One region of the Kitasatospora sp. NPDC059160 genome, then DNA from elsewhere that is predicted to be linked to it. Evidence: riboswitches for the same ligand, from Rfam matches in the RefSeq annotation. Region 1 holds a riboswitch; the other holds the start of a gene.
What was found. A riboswitch is a leader RNA that binds a small molecule or an ion and turns the genes downstream of it on or off. The one in region 1 is predicted to bind guanidine.
Positions count from the first base shown of each region.

Region 1 (5,712 bases):
TGGTCATGCGGCTTTGCCCGGCGGTGTGGTGTCGGCCAGGAATCCGTAGGCGACGACGTTTCCCTCGTAGCCGTGTTCCTCGCTGTACGCGCCGCCGCAGGTGATCACCCGCAGCTGAGCGTCGGCGGCCTGGCGGTAGACCCGGTCGTCCGGGAAGTCCTTTCGGTCGTGCACTTCGATGGCGTACAGCTGGTAGACGGCGGTGGCGCCGTCGGCGCGGGCGATCTCGATCCGGTCGCCCCGGTGGAGTGCTCCCAGGTGGTAGAAGACGGCCGGTCCGGCCTTGTTGTCGACGTGGCCCGCCAGGATGGCGGTGCCGCGCTGGCCGGGGGTGGCGCCGCCGCGGTACCAGCCCGCGAGGTTGCGGTCGGCCGCGGGCGGGGCCTGGAGGTGGCCGTCGGGGTCCAGTCCCAGCTCGGTGACGGGGGCGTCCAGGCGGACGGCCGGGATGCGGATCCGGGTCGGGGCGGACGGGCCGAGCGGGGGGACGACGGAGACCGGGGCGAAGCCCGACAGCGCCTGTCCGCTCGGCAGCGGCGGCAGCACGGGCGCGCCGCCCCCGTGCAGCAGCCAGGCCCCGAGCACCAGGGCGGCGCCGGCCGCCAGGGTGCCCGGCCAGGGGCTCGTGCTCTGCTGGACGCCCACGGGTGCTCCCTTCTGCCGGCCCGGATCCCATTCCTGAGAGTTTGCTGGGAACTCATTCAATCGGATCGGACCCTAAGGCACGTCCCCACGACGGTCGTATCCGCACCCGCCGATCGGCAGGGATGACGGCTCCGGACCTGCACGGAGTGGGTGGGCGGCCACGGTACGTGACGTTCCGCTTCCGCGTCCGGGGGCGGCGCTCCCACCCGTACGAACACCTTCGACGTTTCGGCCCGCCGTTTCGGTTGCGTCAATCGGGCGATCGATCACGACCGTTCGCTGCGCCTCTACGACCGTTCTGGCCCACATGCCATCCTGACCCGGTCACGGGCTCCACCCCCTCCGGGCCGACCGGACCTCCGCGCGCCGCACGCACCCCGAACGCACCCCGCGCGCGCCTGCCGGACTCCGCCCGCCCGTCGAACACCTCACGAACGGAGTGACCATGGACGCGCTCTCCCGCCGAACCCTGCTGGCCGCCGGAGCGGCCGGCGCCGCCACCCTGGCAGCGGGCTGCGGCAGCGACCGGGCCGGCGGGGGCGGGGAGCACGCGGCCGGCGGCGCGGCCCCGGCCACCCCGGCGCCCGAGGGGCAGAGCGCCACCCCCGCCGCGGTCCCGCAGAAGCCGCAGGCCGTCCTGCTCGGCGACGGTTCCACCTCGGACACCGGCCCCCAGCCCCACCAGCCCGTCCCGGACCGGCTCCAGCCCGGCCAGCGGCCCCCGCAGTTCGTGGTCTTCTCCTGGGACGGCGCCGGCGAGCTCGACAACGGGCTGTTCGCGCGCTTCCGCCGGCTGGCCCAGGAGCACAACGCCTCGATGACCTTCTTCCTCAGCGGGCTCTACCTGCTGCCGGAGTCCAAGAAGGACCTGTACCGCCCGCCGCAGCACAAGGTCGGCGCCTCCGAGATCGGCTACCTGAGCGACCAGCACATCCACGACACCCTGGAGAACGTGCACGCCGCCTGGCTGGAGGGCCACGAGATCGGCACCCACTTCAACGGCCACTTCTGCGGCCCCACCGGCGTCAGCGCGTGGTCCCCGGAGGAGTGGGAGAGCGAGATCCAGCAGGCGATGGAGTTCGTGACGAGCTGGCGCACCAACACCGGCTTCACCGACCTGCCGGCCCTGCCCTTCGACTACCGCAAGGAGCTGATCGGCAGCCGCACCCCCTGCCTGGAGGGCCAGCGCAACCTGCTGCCCACCGCGGTCAAGCGCGGCTGGCGCTACGACAGCAGCGGCAACGGCACCCAGGTCTGGCCGCAGAAGATCCAGGGCGGCGCGCTCTGGGACCTCCCGCTGCAGTCCATCCCCTTCCCCGGGCACACCTTCCAGGTGCTGTCGATGGACTACAACATCATGTTCAACCAGTGCGGCCCCAACACCAAGGCCGACCCGGCGCTCTACCCGGGCTTCCAGGCCCAGGCCCGGGACTCCTACCTGATGGGCTTCGACCGCACCTACAACAGCAACCGTGCGCCGTACATCATCGGCAACCACTTCGAGGAGTGGAACGGCGGCATCTACATGAACGCCGTCGAGGACGTGCTCAAGTCGATCGCGGGCAAGCCCGAGGTGCGGCTGGTCTCCTTCCGCCAACTGGTCGACTGGCTGGACGCCCAGGACCCGGCGGTGCTGCGCAAGCTCCAGGGCCTCGGCCCGGGCCAGTCCCCGGCCGGCGGCTGGGAGGCCTTCCTCGGCACCCCGGCCGCGCCGCCGGCCGCCTCCCCCTCCCCCACCGCCGCCGCGTCCTGACCCCGGGTCAGGCCCGGACCCGCACCCGCCCGGCGAGCAGCGCCCCCAGCGCCGCCACCGCGGCCATCACCAGCAGGATCACCGCGAAGGCGCCGGGCGAGCCGTCGGCCCCGGCGCCCTCGTGCGCCGCGGCCAGTGACCCGCCGCCCAGCGCCGCGAACAGCACCCCGGCCAGACCGGTCAGCAGCACGTTGCCCAGGGCGTCGCTCATCTGCAGCGCGGCCGAGTTGGCCCCGGCGTCCTCGGGCGCGGAGAGCTTCATCATCAGCACGCTGACGCTCGCGACCGTCAGCCCCATCCCGATGCCGCCGACGCCCCAGGCCACCGAGGCCACCCAGGCCGGGACCGCCGGGACCAGCACCAGCGCGGCGGCCGCGATCGCCACCGCCGTCAGCACGAAGCCGCCCCGGATCATCGCCTCGCGGTACCGCTCGGCCCCCGGGCGGCCCTGCAGCCAGGAGCCCAGCGCCCAGGTCAGCCCGCCGCTGGTCAGGGTGAGCCCGGACAGGGTCGGCGAGAGGCCGCGCTCGGTGGTCATCATCAGCGGGACGAAGGCCTCGGCGCCGAGGAACGCCCCCGCCGCCAGCCCGCGCAGCAGGATCACCGTCGGCAGCCCGCGCCCGGCCCGCAGGGTCCGCTTCGGCAGCAGCCCCAGCACGGCCGGGGCCAGCAGCGCCGCACCGGCGACGCCGGGGAGCAGCCCGACCAGGTCCCGGCGCTGGCCGGCGTACTGCAGCAGGCCGGCGCCGACCGCCGCCATCGCGGCCAGCAGGGTGCGGCGGCGGTCGAAGTCGGCGCCCTTGAGCACCGGGTGGTCCCGCTCGGAGCGGGCCAGCGCCGGGCCCATCACCGCCAGCGGCAGCAGGATCAGCACCGGCACCGCCAGGAACACCCAGCGCCAGCCGAGGTGCTGGGTGACGGCCCCGGAGACCAGCGGCCCGACGATCGAGGGCAGCACCCAGGCCGAGGAGAAGGCGGCGAACACCGCCGGCCGCAGGCGCTCCGGGTAGGCCCGGCCGACCACCACGTACAGCGCGACGATCACCAGCCCGCCGCCCAGCCCCTGGATCGCCCGCCCGGCCACGAACACCCACATGCCCGGCGCCGTCCCGGCCACCACCAGGCCCGCGCCGAACACCGCGATGCCGGTGAACAGCGGCTGGAGCGGGCCGCGCCGGTCGCACCACTGGCCGGAGACGACCAGGGCGAACAGCGTGGTGGTGAAGTAACCGGAGAAGGCGAAGGCGTACAGCCCCAGGCCGTCCAGCTGCCGGGCCGCGGTCGGCATCGCGGTGTTGACGGCGGTCGCCTCGAAGGCGATCACCAGCACGACCGACACGATCCCGAGCGTCAGGGCCCGGAAGCGGCCGCTCATGACCCCGCCCCCGGGGTCAGCTCCGGAGGGTATCGAGGGGGAGTCGACCGAGGTGGGGGAGGCAGTGGTCATACGTAACATCGTAAGAGCCGTCCGCGTCCTTGACTCCTGACCGGAGTCCCTGACCGGGTCCGTCGCAGGGCCTAGGACCGGCCCCGGGGGCAGGCGTCAGTGCAGCACCTTGAGCCCCACCACGCCGCAGACGATCAGCAGCAGGCAGCCGATCCGGGCCATGGTCACCGCGTCGCCCAGGACGGCCATGCCGTAGACCGCGGTGCCGACCGCGCCGATGCCGACCCAGACCGCGTAGCCGGTGCCGATCGGGATGGTGCGCATCGCGTACGCCAGCCCGCCCATACTGAACAGCAGCGCGACGCCGAAGACGAGGCTGGGAACGAGGCGGGAGAAGCCCTTGGACGATTCCAGGGCCACTGCCCAGACGGTCTCCAGGAGACCCGAGACGATCAGAACGAGCCAAGCCATGACGGCCGTACCTCCGCAGTCCACAGCGGCCGGATTGCCGCTGAACTGCGCCGTCTTGTCGTCACCGGGTACGACGCGCTCGTCCGGGGTGGCGGGGAATCAACCACCTGCTCCGACCGTAGCACACATTGCCACACAGAATTTACACAACGTCATTGACCCCATTCGGCCGGTCCGCCATCCTGAATTCACTGGCCGTGTGCCCGAGTGGCTCAGGGAATCGTCTGCAAAGCGATGTACGCGGGTTCAATTCCCGCCACGGCCTCGAAAGGGGAATTGCCGGTCGACCGAAGTCGACCGGCAATTCCGCATTTCCCGTTCCGTTTCCGGCCGGCCCGACGGCCCGACCCGACCGCCCGGCCCGACCCGACCCGACCCGACCCGACGACCCGACGGGCACCCGCGGCGGCGGGGCCCGACGGCCGAGGGCGCCGGCTCAGGCCGTGACGGCGTCCTCCGGGCGGATCGGCAGCCGGCCCACCGGCAGCCCGGTGGCGGCCCGGACGGCGGCGGCGACCGCCGAGGGGGCGACCACCGCGGGCACCGCGCTGACCGCCTTGGCCCCGAAGGTGGCGACCACGTCCCGCTCCTCCAGCAGCGCGGCGATCCGCACCTCGGGAGTGTCCAGCGAGGTCGGCAGCCGGTAGCCGGTGAGCGAGGGGTTGGTCATCACCCCGCCCGAGGTCTGGAGGTCCTCCATCAGCGCCAGTCCCACGCCGTGGGCCACGCCCGCCTCGATCCGGTCCTCGATCTGGCGCGGGTTCAGCGCCCGGCCGACGTCCTGGGCGACGGTCATCTCGACCACCCGGACGGCCCCCAGCTCGATGTCCACGTCCACCACCGCGCGCATCGCGCAGAAGGAGATGGAGACGAAGGCGTCGCCGTGTCCGGACTCGTCCAGCGGCTCGGTCGGGTGCGGGCGGCACTGCGCGGTGGCCCAGAGCTCCTTGCCCTCCAGCGCCTCCGCGACCGGCATGCCGAGCACCCCGTCGTAGGAGGTGATCTTGCCGTCGGCGATCTGCAGCAGCTCCACCGACATCCCGAAATCGGCCGCGATCGGCTGCAGCAGCTGGTGGCGGACCATCAGCGCGGCCCGCTCGACCGCCCCGCCGGAGACCCAGGTGTGCCGGCCCCGGGCGGAGGGCCCGGCGATCGACTGGTCGCTGTCGGCCGGCGCGATGTAGACCTCGCTGACGCCCAGCACCGTCTGCACGATCTGCCGGGCCAGCGTGGCGAAGCCCTGCCCGGCGTCGACGGCCGCGCAGATCACCGTGGCGTGGTCACCGCTGACCCGCACGGTGGCGGTGGAGACCTCGTCCTCGCCCTCGGCGCCCAGCATGTGCACCATGCCGACGGCGTAGCCGATCCCGCGCCGCACCGCGGCCGGGTCCCCGGCCCCGCCGGGACCGCCGGGCAGCAGCCACTCGGCGTCCGGGTCGTCCACCGGCAGGGCCGG
Region 1 is NZ_JBHZCN010000020.1:35,496-41,207, forward strand. It holds gene ACFXOZ_RS11155 (alpha/beta hydrolase-fold protein) at 1-7, opposite strand, end outside; gene ACFXOZ_RS11160 (class F sortase) at 4-645, opposite strand; gene ACFXOZ_RS11165 (hypothetical protein) at 1,091-2,398, shown strand; gene ACFXOZ_RS11170 (MFS transporter) at 2,406-3,845, opposite strand; gene ACFXOZ_RS11175 (DMT family transporter) at 3,942-4,256, opposite strand; guanidine-III (ykkC-III) riboswitch at 4,301-4,369, opposite strand; tRNA gene ACFXOZ_RS11180 (tRNA-Cys) at 4,450-4,521, shown strand; gene ACFXOZ_RS11185 (xanthine dehydrogenase family protein molybdopterin-binding subunit) at 4,693-5,712, opposite strand, start outside.

Region 2 (5,712 bases), on a different contig from region 1:
ACTGCCTGGTGCCGCCGCACGCGCCGGAGACGTTGAACGCGGCATCGACCTCGACGCCGTTGTAGCCGGCGGCGAGGGCGTTGTCGACCTGGTCGGCGGAGTTCAGGTTGTGGGCGAAGACGTAGATCGGGCGCGGGGGATGCGGGGCGGCCGGGGCCGAGGTCACGGGCATCGCGGTGAGGAGGACCGCGGTGATGCCGACCGTGGCGTGGCCACCACCCCGGAGGCGGCGCAGGCTGCGGGAGACCCGCTCGGATCGTGCCATGAGAGGACACTCCTTCCTGAGGGGTATACGTCCTGTTCATGTCAAGTTCGGGAGTGAACGGCTCCGCGGGATGTGCTCGGCGGGATGTGACGCAACTATGCCGAGCGGTCGTCAGGCGTGCAAGACCACCGATACGGGCCAGCCGTCAGCACCCGCGCCGGCCCACCTGGGCCGGCGTGACCGCCCGGCCCCTCAGTCGTTGGGGCAGAGGATCAGGTCGTCCAGCGCGTGCCGCCGCGGCCGGTCACCGAGTTCGGCGAGGGCGGCGCGGATGCGGTGCAGGTGGTCGACGGTGAGCTGGAGCGGGGGTTCGTCGGGCTGGTGGGTGGTGCGGATCGGGTAGTCGACGCCGGGTTCGCGGGTCATCTCGATGTGGCAGCCGAGGACGTACGTGACGGGCCGCTCCCGGGTGAACGCGATCAGGCGCTCGATGCTGCGGCCGAAGGCGGGCCAGTCGTCGATGTAGAGCCGGCCGGGGTAGACGGTGTCGCCGGTGAGCAGGAAGCCCGTCCACGGGTCGTAGTAGGTGACGGCGGCCGGGTGGTGGCCGGGGGTGGCCAGGCATTCCAGGACCCGCCCGCCGCCGAGGTCGACGCGGGCGGTGGCCTCCGGGTCGTGGTCGAAGCCGAAGTACGCCCAGGCGGTGGGCCGGTCGGCGCCGACCAGGGCGGTGTCCGGCCGGTCGCCGAACTGCCCGTCACCCGCGACGTGGTCGCCGTGCGGGTGGGTGTGCAGGACCAGCAGCGGGTATTGGTCGCGGGGGTTGCGGGTGAGCCACTGCGCGATCAGCCCGTCGACGGTCGCCCGGAGCGGGAAGTACGCGGGCTCGGCGGTCGCTCCGGTGTCGATGAGGACGGCCCGGTCCGCCCCGAAGAGCAGGAACAGGAACGGCGCCTCGTAGTGCACCGCCTTGTTCTGCCGCAGGATGACGGTGTTCTCGTCGTACGGGTGGACCTGGATCTCCGGGTCCGTGTCGTGCTTCGCGGACGGCGAGCCGTGGATCCACGGCACGTCCAGCGGACGGGCGATCGGTGCGTCGGCGGCGGTCATGACGACTCCCTGGGTGTGCGTCGTCTTGGCGGGCCGGGTACGGCGCACATCTCGTCCGGGGCGGGCGCCGTCGCGCTGCCGTCGGCGACGCTAGCACGGGTCGTTCGCCGACGCCCGGCTCAGCAGGTGCGCCAGTCCGTCGGCGAGGCCGCCGCGCCAGCAGGCGTAGTCGTGGCCGCCGTTGAACTCCTGGTAGTGGAGGTCGTAGCCGCGTGCCGTGAGCACGTCGCGCAGGTGGCGGTTCTGGGTGAGGAGCATCCACTCCTGGAGGCCGACCTCGATCCAGAACCGGGCGTCCCGGTGGGGTTCGGCGGCGAAGCGGCGGGTGAGCCACTCGCTGCCGGCGTCGAACTCGGTCTCGTCGGGCCACCAGAAGGAGCCGGACTGGGAGAGGGCGTTGCCGAAGCGGTCCGGGCGCCGGAAGGCGGCGTAGGCGGCGGTGAGGCCGCCGGCGCTCTGGCCGGCGATGACGGTCCGGCGCGGGTCGTCGGTGGCGTCGAACTCCGCTGCGGCCCAGGGCAGGAGGCGGTCGGCGAGGAGGTCGACGAAGGCCGGGTTGCAGCTCAGGTCGTCGGGGCGGCCGGGGCCCATGGTGTGCACCAGGAGGGCGACGGTGGGCGGGATCGCGCCGTCGGCGGTCAGGTTGTCGAGGGTGTCGCCGACGGAGAGCACCTCGCCCCACATCTCGCCGTCGAGCAGTACCGCGACCGGGTACGGGCCGAGGCCGGGTCCGTACCCGGCGGGGAGGTGGACGTCGACCCGCCGCCCGGCCACCGTACGGGGGAGCGTGCGCCCGCGCGGCACGTCCTCGCGCCGCCGGGCGTAGGGCTGGGCGGGGGCCTGCGGCAGGCTGAGCACGGAGGCGGGGTGGCGGCCGTCGCGGGCGGGCAGGCGGGGTTCGGTGTCGTGGGGGTCGGGGCGGGCGTGGTCGAGGACGTGCAGCCAGTCGGCGCGGGTGGTGCCGGGGGGAGCGCCGTGGAAGGGGTGCAGCTGGTAGGAGGCGCGGTGGTCGGCGCGCAGCCGGTAGGTGATCTCCCAGCGGCCGCCCCGGCGTTCCATCAGGTGGGGGGTCAGGTCGCCGGCGTGCCGGTCCTTGTCGGTGACGGTGTGGACGAGGGCGAGCACGCCGTCGCAGTCCTGTTCGGTGGAGATGAAGGTGACCAGCCGGTACGCGGCGTCGTCCGGGTCGGGTGCGATCAGCGGGAAGGCGTTCAACGTCTGTCTCTCCAGGATCAGTTGGTACGGCGCCCGAGCAGCACCCAGAGCAGGAAGGGGCCGCCGAGCACGGTGGTGACGATGCCGACGGGGATCTCCACCCCGCCGATCAGCACCCGTCCGAGGGTGTCGGCGAGCACGACGAGCAGGGCGCCGGTGAGCGCGGAGCCGAGCACCGGCACCCGGGTCGGTCCGGCGAGCCGGGCGGCGAGTACGGGTGCGGCGAGGGCGACGAAGCCGACCGGCCCGCAGATCCCGACGGCGAGCCCGGCGAGGGCGACGGCGAGCAGCAGGCAGGCGAGCCGGACCCTCCCGGGGTCGACGCCCAGCGAGGCGGCCACGCTGTCGTCGAAGCGCAGCACCGCCAGCCGTCGGGCCACCACCAGGGCGGTCGGCACCAGGACGGCGAGTCCGAGGAGCGCGGGCGTGGCGATGGCGTAGTCCCGGCCGTTGAGGCTGCCGGAGGTCCAGACGTACAGCGAGCCGGCGGAGTTGAGCGAGCGCCGGGCGAGGGCGACCTGGATGACGGCCGAGGCGAGCGCCGACATGGCGAGTCCGACGACCAGCACCCGGTAGCCGCGGGCGCCGAGCCCGCCGGAGACGAGGGTGACGACCAGGACGGCGGCCAGCGCGCCGAGCGGTCCGGCCCACCAGGCGCCGAAGGTGCCGGAGGCGGTGGCGGAGATCAGTACGGCGGCGGTGGCGCCGTCGTTGACGCCGAGGAGTTCGGGGGTGGCGAGCCGGTTGCGGGCCAGGGTCTGGGTGAGGCAGCCGGCGAGTCCGAGGGCGGCTCCGGCGGCGAGTCCGGCGACGATCCGGCCGAGGCGGAACTTCTGCACCAGCAGGACGTCCAGCCGCTCGCCGTAGCCGAACACGGCCTGGAAGGTCTTGCCGAGGCCGAGTTCGCTCTGTCCGGCGTGCGCGGAGACGACCACGACGGCGAGCAGGGCGGTGGCGAGGCCGAGTCCGGCGAGCAGCGGCCGGCGCGGCACCAGCAGGGACCAGGCGCCGTACCGCAGGGCCGGGTCCGGCCGCGCCGGGCGCGGTTCGGCGCGCTGGACGGGCGGGGCCTCGGCGGCGGGGTCGCCGATCGCCAGGGCGGCGGAGCGGCGGGAGCGGACGATGGCGATCAGCGCGGGGGCGCCGACCAGGGCGACGATCACCGAGACCGGCGCCTCGAAGGGCCGGGCGACCACCCGGGCGAGCACGTCCGCGCCGGTGAGCACGGCGGCGCCGAACAGCCCGGCGAACAGGGTGAGTCGGCCGATCCGGGGCCCCGCGAGGGCGCGGGCCAGGAAGCCGGCGAGCAGGCCGAGGAAGGAGATCGGCCCGGCCAGGGCGACGGCCGAGGCGGTGAGCAGGGTGACGGCGGCGGCGACGGCGGCGCGGGTGGCGCCGGGGCGGTGGCCGAGGCCGCGGGCGAGGTCGTCGCCGAGGGCGAGGGCGGTGAGCGGCCGGGTGGTGAGCAGGGCGAGCAGGAAGCCGGCGCCGAGGACGGGGGCGAGTTGGCCCAGGGTCGTCCAGCCTTCCACCCCGGCCAGCGAGCCGAGCACCCAGACCCGGTAACGGTCGTACGCTTCGGGTGAGTTGACGATGAGCACGCCGGTGATGCCGCCGAAGGTCGCGCCGACGGCGGAGCCGCCGAGGACCAGCCGCATGGGGGAGCCGCCGCCCCGGCTGCCGGCGATCAGCAGGACCAGGGTGCTGGCGAGGACGGCGCCGCCGAAGGCGAAGGCGAGGTACCCGTAGGAGGTCTGCACGCCGAGCACGGCGATGCCGAGGACGACGCCGAGCGAGGCGCCCGCGTTGACGCCGAGCAGGCCGGTCTCGGCCAGCGGGTTGCGGGTGACCGACTGGAGCTGGGCGCCGGCGACGCCGAGGGCGGCGCCGACCAGCAGCGCCGTCAGGGTGCGGGGCAGCCGCAACTCGCCGACGACGAGGGCGAGTCGGCTGTCGGCGCGGGCGCCGTCGCGGTCGAGCAGGTAGTCCAGGACCCGTCCCGGCCCGACCTCGCCGGCGCCGACCGAGAGCGAGAGCGCGGTGAGCGCGAGCAGCACCGCGACCGCCCCGGCGGCGACCGGCCAGGCGCTGTCCCGGAGGGGGCGGGCCGGTGGGGGAGGGGCGCCGGGCGCGGTGACGGCGGGCGCTTCGGGGGCGCCCACTTGCGACGATGTCATAAGGTAAGGCTAACCTAATGGCCGGAGCGTCCCGCCGGCACCGCCGTCGTGCCGGGCTGCCCGGACGCCCCCAACTCCCGTACCACCCCCGCCCCGGAGGCACCCATGCCGTACGCCCAGAGCCCGCTCCACCCCGTCCGCCGCCGCGCGGCCCAGGCGCTGGCCGTCACCGGGGCGGCCGCCCTCCTGCTCACCGGGTGCGGCTCCTCCGGGTCCTCGTCCACGTCCGTGGACCCCTCCAACTCCGCGTCCGCCGCCCCGGGCAGCGCGGCGGACGCGGCCGACGGCGGCAAGCGCACCGTCAAGGACGCCACCGGCAAGGCCGTCGAGGTCCCCGCCGAGCCCAAGCGGATCGTCACCCTCACCCAGGAGGACCTCGACGCGGTGCTCGCCCTCGGCCTCAAGCCGGCCGGCATCACCAACGGCCAGGGGCTCAACGAGCCGCCCGCGTACCTCAAGGACAAGGTCCAGGGCGTGCCGGTGGTCGGCAACCTGCTCCAGCCGGTGATGGACAAGGTGATCGCCGCCAAGCCCGACCTCATCCTGGCCGGGGACATGCAGGACGAGCAGGTGCTCAAGCAGCTGCGCGAGATCACCCCCGCCACCCTGGTCACCATGGCGCCCACCGACGACTGGAAGCTCGCCTTCCGGGGCATCGGCAACGCCGTCAACAAGCTCGACCAGGCCACCAAGGTGATCGACGACTACCAGGCCAAGGCCACCAAGGCCGGTGCCGACCTCGGCAAGAACAAGGGCGCCGCCGTCTCCATCGTCCGCTGGAACCCCACCGGCCCCAGCTGGATGGAGAAGAAGCAGTTCGCGAGCGGCGTCGCCCTCGACATGGGCCTCACCCGCCCGGCCGCCCAGGACAAGGACGGCAACGCCCACAGCCCGGCGCTCAGCCTGGAGAAGCTCGCCGAGATCGACGGCGACTGGCTGTTCCTGTCCACCCTCACCGACGACGGCAAGGCCGCCCTCAAGGACGTCCAGTCCAAGCCCGCCTAC
Region 2 is NZ_JBHZCN010000005.1:31,850-37,561, reverse strand. It holds gene ACFXOZ_RS03230 (hypothetical protein) at 1-265, opposite strand, end outside; gene ACFXOZ_RS03225 (MBL fold metallo-hydrolase) at 458-1,315, opposite strand; guanidine-III (ykkC-III) riboswitch at 1,330-1,389, opposite strand; gene fes (enterochelin esterase) at 1,406-2,530, opposite strand; gene fhuB (Fe(3+)-hydroxamate ABC transporter permease FhuB) at 2,548-4,707, opposite strand; gene ACFXOZ_RS03210 (ABC transporter substrate-binding protein) at 4,813-5,712, shown strand, end outside.
Region 2: another riboswitch for guanidine. It lies ahead of ACFXOZ_RS03225 (MBL fold metallo-hydrolase); the one in region 1 lies ahead of ACFXOZ_RS11175 (DMT family transporter).